Regions from separate parts of the Streptomyces sp. NPDC042336 genome, predicted to be linked through region 2. Evidence: riboswitches for the same ligand, from Rfam matches in the RefSeq annotation. Region 2 holds a riboswitch; the other holds the start of a gene.

Region 1 (9,058 bases), on a different contig from region 2:
GCTGGTGGAGCCGCTGAGCCTGGACGAGGCATTCGTGGACCTGGAGGCCGGCGGGGCGGCCCGGGACGCGGAGTCGGCGCGACTGGCCGGGGTGAGGCTGCGCACGGCCATCCGCACCGTCACCGGCCTCACCGGGTCGGTGGGGCTCGCCGCCTCCAAGATGCTCGCCAAGATCGCCTCCGAGCAGGCCAAGCCCGACGGACTGGTGCTCATCCCGCCGGGGACGGAGCGGGCCATGCTGGGGCCGATGACGGTGCGCACGCTGCCCGGCGTGGGACCGGCCACGGGGGACCATCTGCGACGGGCCGGGATCACCACGGTCGGCGAGATCGCCGAGGCGGGCGAGGACGAGCTGGTGCGGTTGCTGGGCAAGGCGCACGGCCACGCCCTGTACGCCATGGCGCTGGCGCGGGACGAGCGGCCCGTGGTGGCCGAGCGGGAGACCAAGTCCGTGTCGGTCGAGGACACCTACGACGTGGACATCCACGACCGGGTGCGGGTCGGCGTCGAGGTGGGACGGCTCGCGGACCGCTGCGTGCGGCGACTGCGCGCCTCCGGCCTGTCCGGGCGGACCATCGTGCTCAAGGTGCGCAGATACGACTTCTCCACCCTGACCCGCTCCGAGACCCTGCGCGGGCCCACCGACGACCCCGCGGTGGTGCGCGAGGCGGCCGCCAGACTGCTGGACTCGGTGGACACCACGGGCGGCGTGCGTCTGCTCGGGGTGGGTGTCAGCGGGCTGGCCGACTACACCCAGGAGGACCTGTTCGCCCAGGCGGCGGGGGACCGGGCCGCGGAACTGGCCGAGGAGCCCGAGACCGAGCCCGCCGAGGAGCACAGCCCCCCGCCCGCCGAGCGCCGGTGGCCGGCGGGGCACGACGTGCGGCACACGGAGCTGGGGCACGGCTGGGTGCAGGGCAGCGGCCTCGGGCGGGTCACCGTGCGGTTCGAGACGCCGTACTCGGGGGTCGGGCGGGTGCGGACCTTTCCGGTGGACGACCCGGAGCTGACCCCCGCGGACCCGCTGCCGCTGGTCGCCGCGGCGGAGGGCGAGGCGGGTCAGCCCTCGTCGCCGCCCTTGCCCTTGCCGGCCAGCTTGCCGAAGTCGTGGTCGGGAGGCGGGGGAGCGGCCGCCACGTCCAAGCCGTAGTGGTGGTAGAGCTGCAGTTCCTGTTCCGGCGAGAGGTGGCGGCCGACGCCGAAGTCGGGTGCCTCCTTGATCAGCGCCCGGTCGAAGGGCACGCGCAGGGTGCCGTCGACCAGCTCGCTGGGCTCCAGGGGGACGAAGGCGTCCCTGCTGAAGAGACCGGTCCGTATCGCCGCCCACTCCGGGACGCCGGTGGCATCGTCGAGGTAGACCTCGTCCACGGTGCCGATCCTGGTGCCGTCGCGGTCGAACGCCTTGCGGCCGATCAGGTTCCGCGGATCGATGTCAGTACGCACGGGGCCCTCCACTTGATCGCACCACTGGGCCGCACTGGGGTCGCACACCAGCCGCCTAATCATCCGTAAGTACTACAAAAGAGCAGAAGTGGCCGGTCGGCCACTCGAACTCCGTGCGGCGGCCTCGCTGGTACGCTGGCAAACGGCTGCTGACCCCGCGCGGGAGAGTCCTCCGGACACCATCGGAGGCGCCGAAGGAGCAAATCCTCCCCGGAATCTCTCAGGCTCACGTACCGCACGGACGAGGTCACTCTGGAAAGCAGGGCGGGTGTCGACGGCGTCCGCTCTCACCGACGGTGAAAGCCGGGAGAGCCCCAGGGCTCGCCCGGTGAAGCTCTCAGGTTGAGATGACAGAGGGGGAGGCCGTCCGGGTACCCGCGCCGTGGTGCCCCTCGAAGGTCGTCAGACCAGGAGGCCTCCGCAATGACCGCCCACCGCACTCCGCTCTCCGAACTCGAACAGGCCATGCCGTTCGAGCAGCGCCACATCGGCCCCGACCACGAGGCCAGGGCCAAGATGCTCGCGCAGGTCGGTTACGGTTCGCTCGACGAACTGACGGCCGCCGCGGTGCCGGATGTGATCAAGAACGCCGACGCGCTCGACCTGCCGGGCGCGCGCTCCGAGGCCGAGGTGCTGGCCGAGCTGCGCTCCCTGGCCGACCGCAACCAGGTCCTCGACTCCATGATCGGCCTCGGCTACTACGGCACCTTCACCCCGCCGGTCATCCTGCGCAACGTCATGGAGAACCCGTCCTGGTACACGGCGTACACGCCGTACCAGCCGGAGATCTCCCAGGGCCGTCTCGAAGCCCTGCTGAACTTCCAGACCATGGTCGCCGAGCTGACCGGCCTGCCCACCTCCGGAGCTTCGCTGCTCGACGAGGGCACCGCCGCCGCCGAGGCGATGGCCCTGTCGCGGCGCATGGGCAAGAACAAGAAGGGTCTGTTCCTGGTCGACGCGGACGCGCTGCCGCAGACCGTCGCCGTGATACGGACCCGTGCCGAGCCGACCGGCGTCGAGGTCGTCGTCGCCGACCTGAGCGAGGGCATCCCGGCCGAGATCGCCGAGCGGGAGATCAACGGCGTCCTGATCCAGTACCCGGGCGCCTCCGGAGCCGTCCGCGACATCAAGCCGGTGATCGACCGGGCGCACGAGCTCGGCGCGCTCGTCACCGTCGCCGCCGACCTGCTCGCCCTCACGCTGCTCACCTCGCCCGGCGAGCTGGGCGCGGACATCGCCGTCGGCACCACCCAGCGCTTCGGCGTGCCGATGGGCTTCGGCGGGCCGCACGCCGGCTACATGGCCGTGCACGAGAAGTTCGCCCGCAGCCTCCCCGGCCGCCTGGTCGGCGTCTCCGTGGACGCCGACGGCAACAAGGCCTACCGCCTGGCCCTGCAGACCCGTGAGCAGCACATCCGCCGGGAGAAGGCCACCAGCAACATCTGCACCGCGCAGGTGCTGCTCGCCGTCATGGCCGGCATGTACGCCGTCTACCACGGCCCCGAGGGCCTGCGGGCCATCGCCCGGCGCACCCACCGGTACGCCACGGTCACCGCGGCCGGTCTCGCCGAGGGCGGCGTCGAGATCGTCCACGGCTCCTACTTCGACACCGTCACCGCGCGGGTGCCCGGCCGGGCCGACGCGATCGTCCACGCCGCCCGCGAGAACGGCATCAACCTCCGGCTCGTCGACGCCGACCACGTGTCGTTCGCCTGTGACGAGACCACCACGCGCGCCCAGGTCGGCGGGGTGTGGAACGCCTTCGGCGTCGAGGGCGACGTCGAGGCGCTGGACGCGGCGACCGGGGAGTCGCTGCCCGAGGCACTGCTGCGCACCGACGACTTCCTGACCCACCCCGTCTTCCACCAGCACCGCTCCGAGACCGCGATGCTGCGTTACCTGCGCCGCCTCGCCGACCGGGACTACGCGCTGGACCGCGGCATGATCCCGCTGGGCTCCTGCACCATGAAGCTCAACGCGACCACCGAGATGGAGCCGGTCACCTGGCCCGAGTTCGGCGCGCTGCACCCCTTCGCGCCCGCCGATCAGGCGCAGGGCTACCTGACCCTCATCCGCGAGTTGGAGGAGCGGCTCGCCGAGGTCACCGGGTACGACAAGGTCTCGCTCCAGCCGAACGCGGGGTCGCAGGGCGAGTTCGCCGGACTGCTCGCCGTGCGCGGCTACCACCGTGCCAACGGCGACGACCAGCGCACCGTCTGCCTCATCCCGTCCTCCGCGCACGGCACCAACGCCGCCAGCGCCGTGATGGCCGGCATGAAGGTCGTCGTCGTCAAGACGGCCGAGGACGGCGAGATCGACGTCGAGGACCTGCGCGCCAAGATCGAGAAGCACCGCGACGAGCTGGCCGTGCTGATGATCACCTACCCGTCCACGCACGGCGTGTTCGAGGAGCACGTGGCGGACATCTGCGCGCGGGTGCACGACGCGGGCGGCCAGGTCTACGTCGACGGCGCCAACCTGAACGCCCTGGTCGGCCTCGCCAAGCCCGGGCACTTCGGCGGCGACGTCTCCCACCTGAACCTGCACAAGACCTTCTGCATCCCGCACGGCGGCGGCGGTCCCGGCGTCGGCCCGGTGGCCGTACGGTCGCACCTGGCGCCGTACCTGCCCAACCACCCGCTGCAGCCGGCGGCCGGTCCGCAGACCGGCGTCGGCCCGATCTCGGCGGCCCCGTGGGGCTCGGCCGGGATCCTGCCGATCTCCTGGTCGTACGTCCGGCTGATGGGCGGCGAGGGCCTCAAGCGGGCCACGCAGGTGGCCGTGCTGTCCGCGAACTACATCGCCAAGCGCCTGGAGCCGCACTTCCCGGTGCTGTACACGGGTCCGGGCGGGCTGGTCGCGCACGAGTGCATCATCGACCTGCGCCCGCTGACCAAGGCGACCGGTGTGAGCGTCGACGACGTCGCCAAGCGGCTGATCGACTACGGCTTCCACGCGCCGACGATGTCCTTCCCGGTGGCCGGCACGCTGATGATCGAGCCGACCGAGTCCGAGGACCTGGCCGAGCTGGACCGGTTCTGCGAGGCGATGATCGCCATCCGTGCGGAGATCGAGAAGGTCGGCTCCGGCGCCTGGTCCGCCGACGACAACCCGCTGCGCGGCGCCCCGCACACCGCGGGCGCGCTGGGCGGCGAGTGGGACCACGCGTACACGCGTGAGGAGGCCGTCTTCCCTGCCGGGGTGTCCGCCGCCGACAAGTACTGGCCGCCGGTGCGCCGCATCGACCAGGCCTACGGCGACCGGAACCTGGTCTGCTCCTGCCCGCCGCTGGACGCCTACGAGGACTGAGTCCCGCCGCAGAGCTGAGAGAGGCCCCGCCCGGGCCACCTGGACCCGGGCGGGGCCTCTCGGCGTCTCATCCCGTGGCGAGCGACACCTCCGTCGACTTGACCAGCGCGACGACGGGAACGCCGACGGACAGCTCCAGGTCGTCGGCGGCCTGCCTGGTGATGGCGGCGGTCAGCTCGGCGCCCTCGACGGCGACCGAGACCGAGGCCATCGCGGCGCCGGTGGTGAGGGCGGTGACCGTGCCGGGCAGCCGGTTGCGGATGGACAGCCCCTCGACGCGCCCGGTGGCCAGTGCCACCTCGGTGGACTTCACCAGGGCCCGCACGGCGGTGCCGGGGGCGAGCGCGAGGTCCTCGGCGGACTCCCGGGTGATCGCCGCGGTGAGGTCCTGGCCGCCGGAGAGACGGACGCCGACCGTCGCCATGGCCTCGCCCGGGGTGACGGCGGTGACGGTGCCGGGGAGCTGGTTGCGGATGCTCAGGCTCATGGGGGCACCGTAGCCCGGCGCCGGCGCTATGCCGGGTATGCGTGGGTCTGCGTCGCCTTGACCGTCGCCCACACCGGTGCGCCCGGGTGGAGGCCCAGCTCGGCCGCGGCGACCGTGGTGAGGTCGGCGGCGAGTGCGAGTTCGCCCGTGAGGTCCACGCGGATCTGGTCGCCGTGACTCTCCAGGCCCGCGACCTCGCAGCGCCACAGGTTGCGGGCGCTGGAGCCGGTGGGAGGCGCGCCGTACAGGGTCACGGCGCTGGGCGGGAACGCGACGAAGACCGGGCCCGCGAGGTCCTCGGTGGTGGTGATGGCGGGGCCCGTGTCGTCGAGCCGTACGGTGTGGCCCTCGGCCCGCCCCCGGTAGAGATTCAGGCCGACCAGCTGCGCGATGTAGTCCGTGCGGGGCCGCCGGGCGATGTCGGCGGGCCCGCCCTCCTGGACGACCGCGCCGTCCTCGACCACGACCAGCCGGTCGGCCAGCACCATGGCGTCCAGCGGGTCGTGCGTGACCAGGACGGCGACGGCCTCGAACTCGGCGAGATGGCGGCGCAGCTGCGCCCGCACCTCCAGCCGGGTCCGGGCGTCCAGGGCCGCGAGCGGCTCGTCGAGGAGCAGCAGCCGCGGGTTGGTGGCCAGCGCGCGGGCCAGGGCGACTCGCTGGGCCTGGCCCCCGGAGAGACGGCGCGGCTTGGCACCCGCGTGGTCGGCCAGGCCCATGCGGTCCAGCCACGCCGCGGCCCGCGCCCGTGCCTCCGTCCTGCCTGCGCCCCGGCAGCGCGGACCGAAGGCCACGTTGTCGAGGGCGGTCAGGTGCGGGAAGAGCAGGTAGTCCTGGAAGACGACGCCGACCGGGCGGGACTCCGGCGGCGTACGGTCCAGCGCGGCGCCGTCCAGGCGCAGGTGACCGCCGGAGAGGGGCGCCAGGCCGGCGAGTGCGCGCAGGGCGGTGGTCTTGCCCGCGCCGTTGGGCCCGAGGAGGGCCACGACGTCCCCGGGCGCGGCGGTGAGCGCCACGTCCAGGCGGAAGGCGCCGCGGTCCACGACGAGCCGGGCGTCGAGGCCGTCCTCGGACCGGTGGACCCCGGGGGAGTCGATGGCGGTCTTCCGCTGGCCGGTGTCGGTCATGACGCACTCATCCAGCGGTCCCGCAGACCCGCCAGGACGGCGATGGACACGGCCAGCAGCACCAGGCTGAGGGCGATCGCGGCCGCCGGGTCGTTCTGCAGGGCGAGGTAGACGGCCAGCGGCATGGTCTGGGTCCGGCCGGGGAAGTTGCCCGCGAACGTGATCGTCGCCCCGAACTCGCCCAGTGCCCGCGCCCAGGCCAGCACGGCGCCCGCCGCGATGCCCGGGGCGATCAGCGGGAGCGTCACCCGGCGGAACGCGGTGAAGCGGGAGGCGCCCAGGGTGGTGGCGGCCTCCTCGTAGCGCGGGTCGGCGGCGCGCAGGGTGCCCTCCACGCTGATCACCAGGAACGGCATCGCCACGAACGTCTCCGCGAGGACGACGCCCGTCGTCGTGAACGGCAGGGTGATCCCGAACCAGGCGTCGAGCCACTGCCCGATGACGCCGTTGCGCCCGAACGCCAGCAGCAGCGCGACGCCACCCACCACCGGCGGCAGCACCAGCGGCAGCGTCACCAGCGCGCGGACGAACCCCCGGCCCGGGAAGTCGGTGCGGGCCAGCAGCCAGGCCAGGGGCACGCCCACGAGCAGGCTCAGCGCGGTCGCGGTCGTCGCGCACAGCAGCGACAGCCGCAGCGCCTGCCACACCTCGGGGCTGGACAACTGCTCCGGCAGGCCGCTCCACGGCGCGCGGATCACCAGGGCGAGCAGGGGCAGCAGCAGGAACGCCAGGCCGATCAGGGCGGGCACCAGCAGGGGGACCGGCACCATGCGCCCCCGGCGGCGGGCCCGGCGCGGCCCACCGGCCACGGGCGCGGCTCCGGTCGGCGCGGGCGTCGTTCCAGCGGACTCGGTCATGGGGTGCGGAACCCGGCCCCGGTGAGCACCCGCTGCCCCTCGGCGGACCTCACCAGCTCGATGAAGGCCCTGGCCGCGTCGGCGTTGGGGGCTTCCTTGAGGAGGGTGATCGGGTAGTCGTTGACCGCCTTGGCCGACTCCGGGAAGTCGACGCCCGTCACCTTGTCGCCCGCCGCCTTCACATCGGTCTTGTAGACGACCGCGGCGTCCGCCTCCTTCAGTTCGACCTTGGTGAGGGCCGCCTTGACGTCCTGCTCGTAGGAGACCGGGGTGAGTTCGAGACCGCCGGCGTCCAGGGCCTTCTGCGCCGCGGCGCCGCACGGCACGGTCTTGTCGCACAGCACGACCTTGAGGCCGGAGCCCGTGAGGTCCTTCAGGGAGGAGATGTGGTCGGGGTTGCCGGGCAGGGTGGCGATCTGCAGCTGGTTGCGCACGAAGGTGGCGGGGGTGCCGGCCGCGGCCCCGGCGTCGGTGACGGTGGTCATCGTCTTCGGGCTGGCGGAGGCGAACACGTCCGCCGGAGCGCCGCCGGTGATGCTGGCGGCGAGGGTGTCACTGCCGGCGAAGTTGAAGGTGACCCGGGTGCCCGGGTGCTGCTTCTCGAAGGTCTGGCCGAGGGTCGTGAAGCTCTCCTTGAGCGAGGCCGCGGCGAAGACGGTGACCTGGCCGGAGAGCTTCGTTGAGGACGACGCACCGCCGGCGGAGTCCGAGTCCGCGCCCGCGTCCGAGGACGACGAGCACGCGCCCAGGGCCAGCAGCGCGGCGGCCCCCACACCGGCCGCCCGCGCGGTACGTCGGATGCGGTGGGTCCTGCGCACGGAACGGGTCATCACGGGCCACTCCCTCGGCGTTCTGGCAGGGGCCGACGGCTCGGCGGCCGAGCGGACGGTGCCCCCCATTGCGCCGATCATACTTCCGCAACTGCGAGGGGTATGTCTCCTGTCGCATCGCATGAGCGAGCCATCCATGAGGAAAGGCTGGCATGTGCGTTCGCACGGTCGATGCGGTGCCGTCGCGCGTCTGCCGGCCGAGTGCTCAGCCCCTGTCGATATGGACATTCGTCGACTTCACCCGGGCGGTGGCCTCCACGCCGACCTCCAGGCCGAGTTCCTCCACCGCCTCCCTGGTCAGCAGGGAGACGAGCCGGTGCGGACCCGCCTGGATCTCGACCTGGGCCGCGACGTCCCCCAGCTTGATCGCGGTCACGATCCCGGGAAACGCGTTGCGGACCGAGGTGTGCGGGGTCTCCTCGTCGGCACCGACGGAACGGGCGAGTTCGACCGAGAACGCGGCCAGGTCGCGCCCGTCGACGACGCGCCGTCCGCCCTCGTCGCGGCGGGTGCTGATCCGGCCCGCGTCGGCCCAGCGGCGCGCGGTGTCCGGGCTGACGCCGAGCAGCCGCGCCGCCTGGCCGATCGTGTAGGACTGCATGCCGGTCACGATAGGCCGCGGAGGCGGGACGGCGGAGGCGGGGCCTGCCGGACACGGGGTGCCCGTGGTGCAGGGATGGGCTCGAGGGCGCGCTCAGCGGGCGGCAGCCGGGGAAGCGGGTGGGGGCGCCGTGCTGGAGCGCAGGACCAGGTCCGTGGGCAGTTCGACCCGTGGCGGGTCCGGCCGTTCGTCGTGGCACCGGCCGAGCACCGTGCGCGCGGCGGCCTTGCCCATGTCGGCGAGCGGCTGGCGCACGGTCGTCAGGGGCGGTGCCGACCAGCGGACCTCCGGAAGGTCGTCGAAGCCGACGACACTCATGTCCTGCGGCACCCTCAGTCCTCGCCGGCGCAGGGCCTCGATCGCGCCGAGCGCCATCTGGTCGCTGGCCGCGAAGACGGCCGTCG
Region 2 (9,058 bases):
CCGCCGTGACCGCCTTGACCGCGGCCATGCCGTTGCGCTCGATGCAGGGGATCTGGACCAGGCCGCCGACCGGGTCGCAGGTGAGGCCGAGGTTGTGCTCCATGCCGATCTCGGCGGCGTTCTCCACCTGCTCCGGGGTGCCGCCCAGCACCTCGGCGAGGGCGCCGGCCGCCATCGAGCAGGCGGAGCCGACCTCGCCCTGGCAGCCGACCTCGGCGCCGGAGATGGAGGCGTTCTCCTTGAAGAGCATGCCGATGGCGCCCGCGGCGAGCAGGAAGCGGACGACACCGTCCTCGTCGGCGCCGGGGACGAAGTTCACGTAGTAGTGCAGGACCGCCGGGATGATGCCGGCCGCGCCGTTGGTCGGGGCGGTGACGACCCGGCCGCCGGCCGCGTTCTCCTCGTTCACGGCCATCGCGTAGAGCGTGATCCACTCCATCGACAGGGCCAGCGGATCGCCCTCGGAGCGCAGCTTGCGCGCGGTGTTCGCGGCGCGGCGGCGGACCTTGAGGCCGCCCGGCAGGATGCCCTCGCGGGTCATGCCGCGCTCCACGCACGCCTGCATCACGCGCCAGATCTCCAGCAGGCCCTCGCGGATCTCGTCCTCGTCGCGCCAGGCCCGCTCGTTCTCCAGCATCAGGGCGGAGATGGACAGGCCCGTCTCCCGGGCCAGGCGCAGCAGCTCGTCGCCGGTGCGGAAGGGGTACTTGAGCACCGTGTCGTCGAGCACGATGCGGTCCGCGCCCACCGCGTCCTCGTCGACGACGAAGCCGCCGCCGACCGAGTAGTAGGTCTTGGTCAGCACCTCGGCGCCCTCGGCGTCGTACGCCCACAGCGTCATGCCGTTGGCGTGGTAGGGGAGGGCCTTGCGGCGGTGCAGGACCATGTCGTCGTCGTAGGAGAAGGCGATCTCGTGCTCGCCGAGGAGGCTGATGCGGCCGGCGGATTTGATCGTCTCGACGCGGTCGTCGGCCGTCTCCACGTCGACCGTGCGCGGTGAGTCGCCCTCCAGGCCGAGCAGCACCGCCTTGGGGGTGCCGTGGCCGTGGCCGGTGGCGCCGAGCGAGCCGTACAGCTCGGCGCGGACCGAGGCGACGGAGTCCAGCAGCTCCTCGTTGCGCAGGCGGCGGGCGAACATGCGGGCCGCGCGCATCGGGCCGACCGTGTGCGAGCTCGACGGGCCGATGCCGATCGAGAACAGGTCGAAGACCGAGATGGCCACGGGGACTCCTCAGAACGGGGGTGGTGCAGAGGGAGGGGTGCTCCGGGCGGGGCGCCGGACCGCTTGTGGCGGGTGCGGCGCCCCACTCGAAGGCGTGGTGTCTACTTGTTCAGACCCGGGTACAGCGGGTGCTTGTCGGCCAGGGCCTTCACCCGGGCCTTGAGGGCGTCGGCGTCGTAGGACGGCTTCAGCGCCTCGGCGATCACGTCCGCGACCTCGGCGAAGTCCTCGGCGGTGAAGCCGCGGGTCGCCAGGGCCGGCGTACCGATGCGCAGGCCGGAGGTCACCATCGGCGGACGCGGGTCGTTCGGGACGGCGTTGCGGTTGACCGTGATGCCGACCTCGTGGAGTCGGTCCTCGGCCTGCTGACCGTCCAGCTCGGAGTCACGCAGGTCCACCAGGACCAGGTGGACGTCCGTGCCGCCGGTCAGGACGGAGACGCCCGCCGCCTTCGCGTCGTCCCGCACCAGGCGCTCGGCAAGGATGCGGGCACCCTCCAGCGTACGGCCCTGGCGCTCCTTGAAGTCCTCGCTCGCGGCGACCTTGAAGGCGACGGCCTTGGCGGCCACCACGTGCTCCAGCGGGCCACCCTGCTGACCGGGGAAGACAGCGGAGTTGATCTTCTTGGCCAGCTCGGCCGTGGAGAGGATCACACCGCCGCGCGGGCCGCCCAGCGTCTTGTGGGTGGTGGTGGTCACCACGTGGGCGTGCGGGACCGGGTTCGGGTGCAGGCCCGCCGCGACCAGGCCGGCGAAGTGCGCCATGTCGACCATCAGGTACGCGCCGACCTCGTCCGCGACCTTGCGGAACGCGGCGAAGTCCAGCTGACGCGGGTACGCCGACCAGCCGGCCACGATCAGCTTCGGCCTGGTCTCCTTGGCGAGGCGCTCCACCTCGGCCATGTCCACCTGGCCGTCGTCGCCGACGTGGTAGGGGACGACGTTGTAGAGCTTGCCGGAGAAGTTGATCTTCATGCCGTGGGTCAGGTGCCCGCCGTGGGCGAGGTTCAGGCCCATGATCGTGTCGCCGGGCTTGAGCAGCGCGAACATCGCGGCCGCGTTGGCCTGGGCGCCCGAGTGCGGCTGCACGTTGGCGTGCTCGGCGCCGAAGAGCGCCTTGACCCGGTCGATGGCGATCTGCTCGACCACGTCGACGTGCTCGCAGCCGCCGTAGTAGCGGCGGCCGGGGTAGCCCTCGGCGTACTTGTTGGTGAGGACCGAGCCCTGGGCCTCCATGACCGCGACCGGGGCGAAGTTCTCCGAGGCGATCATCTCGAGGGTGGACTGCTGGCGGTCCAGCTCGGCGTCGACGGCGGCGGCGACGTCCGGGTCCAGCTCGTGCAGGGGTGTGTTCAGAAGCGACATGGGGTCGGGACTCCTCAGCCGGCGATGAAGGCGGTGTACTCGTCGGCGGAGAGCAGGTCGGCCGGCTCGTCCGAGATCCGCACCTTGAACAGCCAGCCGCCCTCGAAGGGGGCGCTGTTCACCAGCGACGGGTCGTTGACGACGTCCTCGTTGACCTCGGTGATCTCGCCGGAGACGGGGGAGTACAGGTCGGAGACGGACTTGGTCGACTCCAGTTCGCCGCAGGTCTCGCCCGCGGTCACCGAGTCGCCGACCTCGGGAAGCTGCACGAAGACGACGTCACCGAGCGCGTTGGCCGCGTGCTCCGTGATGCCGACCGTCGAGACGCCGTCCTCGGCGCCCGACAGCCACTCGTGCTCCTTGCTGTAGCGCAGCTGCTGGGGGTTGCTCATGGCCTGAATTCTCCTGTACGCGAGGAAGTGGCTGGTGAAGGGGGTGAAGAGGGAGTGCTGAGTGACCCAGGGGACTGCCGTGCGGGGGCGGCGCCCCGTGTCTACTGTCTACTTCTGGCGCTTGTAGAACGGCAGCGCCACGACCTCGTACGGCTCGTGGCTGCCCCGGATGTCCACACCGACACCCTCGGTGCCGACAGCCGCGTGCGCGGGGTCGACGTACGCCATGGCGATCGGCTTGCCCAGCGTCGGGGACGGGGCGCCGGAGGTCACCTCGCCGATCACCTCGCCGCCCGCGACCACCTGGTACCCGGCGCGCGGGACCCGGCGGCCCTCGGCGACCAGGCCGACCAGGACGCGGGGCGGCCGGGAGGCGGCACGCTCGGCGGCCTCGGCCAGGGCGGCACGCCCGACGAAGTCGCCCTCCTTCTCGAACTTCACCACCCGGCCGAGACCGGCGTCGAACGGCGTCAGCGCGGTCGACAGCTCGTTGCCGTACAGCGGCATGCCGGCCTCCAGGCGCAGCGTGTCCCGGCAGGACAGACCGCACGGGATCAGCCCGGCGCCCTCGCCCGCCCGGGTCAGCGCCTCCCACAGTTCGACGGCGTGCTCGGGCTTCACGAACAGCTCGAAGCCGTCCTCGCCGGTGTATCCGGTACGCGCGATCAGCGCGGGAACGCCCGCGACCGTGCCGGGCAGGCCGGCGTAGTACTTCAGGCCGTCCAGATCGGCGTCGGTGAGCGACGCGAGGATGCCGGGGGACTCGGGGCCCTGCACGGCGAGCAGCGCGTAGGCGTCGCGGTCGTCGCGCACCTCGGCGTCGAAGCCGGCCGCCCGCTCGGTCAGCGCGTCCAGCACGACCTGGGCGTTGGAGGCGTTGGCGACCACCATGTACTCGGTGTCGCCCAGGCGGTAGACGATCAGGTCGTCCAGGATGCCGCCGTCCTCGCGGCAGATCATGGTGTAGCGGGCCCGGCCCGGCTTCACGCTGCCGATGTTGCCGACCAGCGCGAAGTCGAGCAGCCCGGCCGCCTGCGGACCGGTGACGGTGATCTCGCCCATGTGCGAGAGGTCGAAGAGACCGGCGCGGGTGCGTACCGCGACGTGCTCCTCGCGCTCGGAGCCGTAGCGCAGGGGCATGTCCCAGCCGGCGAAGTCGGTCATCGTCGCGCCCAGCGCGCGATGCGTGGCGTCGAGCGCGGTACGGCGCGGTTCGGTACTGCTCATCGGTCGGTCGTCTCCCAGGACAGGACGTGGCGAGGTCGGTCCTCCCCATCTGTCATCGGAACCTGAGAGGTTCGCCACGGCCACCGCAGTACGGCGATCAGGGCTTGCACCTTGGGTGGGACCGCCGTCGGGGGCGGTCCGCTTTTCAGATGTGCCTCGCCCGCGCGGTAACGGGGCCTGAGAGATTCAAGGGAGGGACTTGCTCCTTCGGCGCCCCGGCGCGGCCGGGGACTCTCCCGCGCGGATTCAAACGGCCGGTATGCAGTTGGCGCCGCCATCATTGCACGCCCGGGCGATCCGTGGCAGACCGTGATCTGTAACCGGCTTGTGGCAGTAAGCGAACGAAAACGCGAGACCCGCGCATTACCTTCTCTTTACACTCGACGGGGAGGTGCTCGTGTACCGCCCCAGGGGAGGACGATCACGGTGAACAGGACCACGGCGTACGCCACGACCTCGGGACTCGCGCTGCCCAAGCAGCCCGCCGCCCCGGCCCCCGAGGCATGCGCCCCACTGACCGCACCCGTCGTCCGCGACCTGAGGGACCGCGACGGCCGCAGCCCGCACGCCCTGCTCTTCGGACCCCGGGACCTGGTGGTGATCACCGGCCTGCCCGGCAGCGGCAAGTCCACGCTGATGCGGCGCACCGTGCGCGGCGGCCGCGTCGACTCCCAGGACACCCGCGACCGCTGGGACCGCCGCATGCCGCGCTTCCTGCCGTACGCGCTCTACCGCCCCCTCGTCCGCCTCGCCCACTACGCGGGGCTGCGCCGCGCCCTGCGCTCCGGCGAGGGCGTCGTCGTGCACGACTGCGGCACCCAGGCCTGGGTGCGCGGCTGGCTGGCCCGCGAGGCCCGCCGCCGGGACGGCACCCTGCACCTGCTGCTCCTCGACGTCGCTCCCGACGAGGCGCTGGCCGGGCAGCGCGAGCGCGGCCGGGGCGTCTCGCGGTACGCGTTCCTGCGGCACCGCGCGGCCAACTCCCGCCTGCTGCGCGCGGTGACCGAAGGCACCCTGCCCGCGGGCTGCTCCTCCGCGGTCGTCCTCGACCGGGCTGCGGCCGACGCCCTGCGGCGGATCGCCTTCACGGGGTGACACACGGTAGGGCTCAGGGCCGAACGGGTTAGCCTTTCAGCCACGAACGGCGGTACCAGGCAGGCGGTAGGTAGGCAGATGGACTTCCCGGCACAGGCGCACCCCCACCCGCACGGCGGGTGGCCAGGCAACGAGCTGGAGGAGGTGCTGTCCGCCTCCCTCGGTATCCCGTCGGCCGGTGGCCGGATCGTGGAGGTCCTCGGCCGCAGCTTCGTCTGGGTCCCGCTGCCCAACGGCGGCGGCCCGCACAGCGGCCCCCTCGACCTGCCCTCGCTGGAGATCGACGGCCAGGCCTACGTGCCAGTGTTCAGCTCCGAGGAACAGCTGCGCCAGGTCGCGGGGGCGCACATGGCGTACACCATCGCCCCCGCCGCGGAGTTCGCCCGCGGGCTGCCCCCGCAGGTCGGCATCGTGGTGAACCCGGAGGGCGTGGTCGGCATCCCGCTGCCGCCGCCCGCCGTGGCCGAGCTGTGCCGGGCCGGCCGCACCCCCCTGGACGGGCCCGCGTCCGGCGGCCGGGTCCGCCTCTTCGAGCCGGACTGGCAGGACGACCCGGTGGACTTCCTGGCCGCGGCCTCCTCCGAGTTCGCCGCCATCGGCGTCGTCCGCAGCGCGCGCCGCTGCCTGGCCGCCGTCGAGACCGCCGACCCGGTCCTGTTCGTCGGCGTCGAACTGACCCACTGGGAGGGCGACGCCCGCGCCCTCCCCCTGGACGCCCTCGGCCGCGCCCTCGCCAAGTCCCCCCTGAAATGGCAGGTCAACCTGATCCTCCTGGAAGCAGCCCAGGACCCGGTCTGCGACTGGATGCGGGAGAAGGTCAGGCCCTTCTACAGCCAGGGCTTGTAAGCGCCGGACAGGGACAGCGCCCTGAAGGGGCGCGGGGCTGTGACATGTGCGGCTCCGCCGCGTGGGCGCGACAAGCCACGACGAAACCCGCACCCGCCGGACGGCAAGGAGCCCCCAGCTCCTGGGCACCCCCGCACCCGGCGGAGCCTTAAGCTGGGTCCGACACCGGGGGAACTCTCGAAGGGGCGATACGCGTGAGCGCCAGCGGCACCACGACCGGACAGGTCGAGCACATGCTGCGCCAGGTGACGCCCGGGCGCTACGACGCCTACGAGGCCCTGCTGCGCGCCCTCGCCACCCCCGCCTCCGGCCAGGTCTGGATGCTGCTGTGGCACGGCCAGGCCGGCTCCCCGGACGCCCAGTACGGGAACATGGAGGTCGACGGCTACGGCTACGCCCCCTGCGTGACCTCCGCCCAGGAGCTCTCGGCCAGCGGCTGGAACCGGTCGTACGAGGTGGTCGACGGCCTGGAGGCCGCCCGCGCTCTCTACCCCGACCACTACGGCCTGTGGCTCAACCCGCACGCCCCCGGCGGCGGCGTCGGCATCCCCTGGCTCGACCTGCGCCGCATCGCCTCCGGCCTGGACCGCCAGCCCGCGGGCCCCCTGCGGCTGTCCGAACCGGCCATCGAGATCCCCCAGTTCTACGCCCTGCTCGCGCAGAACGCCCACCGCACCCCGGCGGTCCGCGCGCTGCGCCGCGCCTGGGTGCAGCCGGCGCTGGGGGCGCCGTACCTCACCATCGGCCTGGACGTGTACGACACCTCCCCGCCCGCCGTCGACGCGGTGCGCGCGATGATGCAGCAGTCCGTCGGCGCGGTGCCGGACGGGCTGCCGGTGTCGACGGTGGCGATGACCGACGCCCACGATCCGGTCGCCCTGTGGCTGCGCGCCAACGCGCGCCCGTTCTACGACCGCGAGGCCCACGCGGCCGCCCCCGCCCAGGCGCCGGCGGGCGGGTACGGATACCCTCCGGCCGGTAGCCGGTACTGACGGCCGCGGTCCCCGTGGATCCCGCCGGAAGAGTCGATCTTCGCGCGTAGATGAGGACGCAAAGCGCCTGCTTGTCCCTGATGTACCAACTCGCCCGTGTCCGGCCCCCGTTACCCACTGTCCGGATAACGGAACACCTCAAACAGCATCACGGTTGCGCATCCATTCCCCGGCAAGTCTGGCTACAGATCGCCAAAGCGTTGAAGACTCCCGCAAGTAAGGGGTGGAAGCTCGCTCCTGTGTACGACGGACTGATCACGCCGCTACAGCGGCAAGTGCGGGCCGGCTACCGCCGGTTGAGAGGGGTCCCTGCCAGATGACGGCACCATTGCACGAGCCGACCGCGGAAGCGGCCCCGAGTGCGGCCGAGGAAGCGGCGGTTGCCGGCGCCGAGGCCAAGGCGGTACAGGGGCGTTCCCTTGGGCGCATCGCCTGGGAGCGGCTGAAACGGGACAAGCTGGCCCTCGCGGGTGGCACGGTGGTGCTCCTCCTCATCGTGATCGCGCTGCTGGCCCCCGTGATCGCCAACCTCGTCGGGCAGGACCCCGAGGCGCACCACGAGGACCTGATCGACCCGCTGTTCGGCACCCCCACCGGCTCCCTGGGCGGTATCAGCGGCGAGCACTGGCTCGGTGTCGAGCCCGTCAACGGCCGCGACATCTTCGCCCGCATCCTCTACGGCGCCCGGATCTCGCTGCTCGTCGGCTTCCTGTCCGCGATCGTCGCCGTGGTCATCGGCACCGTCCTCGGTGTCCTGGCTGGCTTCTTCGGCGGCTGGGTCGACTCCCTCATCAGCCGGGTCATGGACGGTCTGCTCGCCTTCCCGCAGCTGCTGTTCATCATCGCCCTGGTCTCGGTCATGCCGAACAACATGCTGGGCCTCACCGGCACCGGTGTCCGCCTGTTCGTGATGATCCTGGTCATCGGCTTCTTCGGCTGGCCCTACATCGGCCGCGTGGTCCGCGGCCAGACCCTGTCGATGCGCGAACGGGAGTACGTCGAGGCCGCCCGCTCCCTGGGCGCCGGGCGGTTCTACATCCTCTTCAAGGAACTGCTGCCCAACCTGGTCGCGCCGATCATCGTCTACACGACGATGATGATCCCCACCAACATCCTCACCGAGGCGGCACTCAGCTTCCTGGGTGTGGGCGTCAAGCCCCCCACGGCCTCGTGGGGGCAGATGCTCTCGAGCGCGATCGACTACTACGACTCGGACCCCATGTACATGGTGATCCCGGGTGTAGCGATCTTCATCACCGTGCTCGCCTTCAACCTCTTCGGCGACGGCGTGCGTGACGCGCTGGACCCGAAGGGCTCCCGCTGAACTGCCGTACCGCAAAGTGACCCGTGGCACCTGCACGGGGTCTCTCATCTAATCCGGAGGATCCGAGATCGTGACTACCCAACGCACCTCAGGGCGGCGCAAGCAGGTTTTGGCCGCTGCCGCGGTGGTGGCCGCGCTGCTGACCACGGCGGCGTGCGGCGGCGACAGCGACGGCGGTAACGGGGGTTCGAAGAATGGCGCTGCCGGCTTCGACGCCGCCAACAACAAGGTCGCCCAGGCAGACCAGGCCAAGAAGGGTGGCGAGCTGAAGTTCGCCAGCGCGCAGGACGCCGACTCGTGGGACACCACCCGCGGCTACTACGGCTTCATGTGGAACTTCTCGCGCTACTACTCCCGTCAGCTCGTCACCAACGCCACGGAGCCGGGCAAGGCCGGCGCCGGTGTGGTGCCGGACCTGGCCACCGCCACCGCCAAGGTCTCGGACGACGGCAAGACCTACACGTACACCCTGCGTGACGGCGTCACCTGGGAGGACGGCAAGCCGATCACCTCCAAGGACGTCAAGTACGGCATCGAGCGCGTGTGGGCGCAGGACGTGCTGTCCGGCGGTCCGACGTACCTCAAGGAGGTGCTCG

What was found. A riboswitch is a leader RNA that binds a small molecule or an ion and turns the genes downstream of it on or off. The one in region 2 is predicted to bind glycine.
Region 1: it holds a riboswitch for glycine, as region 2 does, so the genes downstream of both, gcvP (aminomethyl-transferring glycine dehydrogenase) here and gcvT (glycine cleavage system aminomethyltransferase GcvT) in region 2, are expected to answer to the same signal.

What each region holds. Positions count from the first base shown of each region.
Region 1 is NZ_JBVJEA010000002.1:692,489-701,546, reverse strand. Features, by position in the region: gene ACZ6IM_RS08650 (DNA polymerase IV) at 1-1,150, shown strand, start outside; gene ACZ6IM_RS08645 (PRC-barrel domain-containing protein) at 1,060-1,443, opposite strand; glycine riboswitch at 1,594-1,689, shown strand; gene gcvP (aminomethyl-transferring glycine dehydrogenase) at 1,867-4,752, shown strand; gene ACZ6IM_RS08635 (TOBE domain-containing protein) at 4,820-5,239, opposite strand; gene ACZ6IM_RS08630 (ABC transporter ATP-binding protein) at 5,266-6,366, opposite strand; gene modB (molybdate ABC transporter permease subunit) at 6,363-7,223, opposite strand; gene modA (molybdate ABC transporter substrate-binding protein) at 7,220-8,053, opposite strand; gene ACZ6IM_RS08615 (TOBE domain-containing protein) at 8,259-8,654, opposite strand; gene ACZ6IM_RS08610 (LacI family DNA-binding transcriptional regulator) at 8,748-9,058, opposite strand, start outside.
Region 2 is NZ_JBVJEA010000027.1:42,456-51,513, reverse strand. Features, by position in the region: gene ACZ6IM_RS35840 (L-serine ammonia-lyase) at 1-1,222, opposite strand, end outside; gene glyA (serine hydroxymethyltransferase) at 1,324-2,586, opposite strand; gene gcvH (glycine cleavage system protein GcvH) at 2,601-2,978, opposite strand; gene gcvT (glycine cleavage system aminomethyltransferase GcvT) at 3,087-4,205, opposite strand; glycine riboswitch at 4,245-4,360, opposite strand; glycine riboswitch at 4,361-4,454, opposite strand; gene ACZ6IM_RS35820 (AAA family ATPase) at 4,632-5,300, shown strand; gene ACZ6IM_RS35815 (enhanced serine sensitivity protein SseB) at 5,379-6,146, shown strand; gene ACZ6IM_RS35810 (enhanced serine sensitivity protein SseB C-terminal domain-containing protein) at 6,341-7,138, shown strand; gene ACZ6IM_RS35805 (ABC transporter permease) at 7,455-8,462, shown strand; gene ACZ6IM_RS35800 (ABC transporter substrate-binding protein) at 8,533-9,058, shown strand, end outside.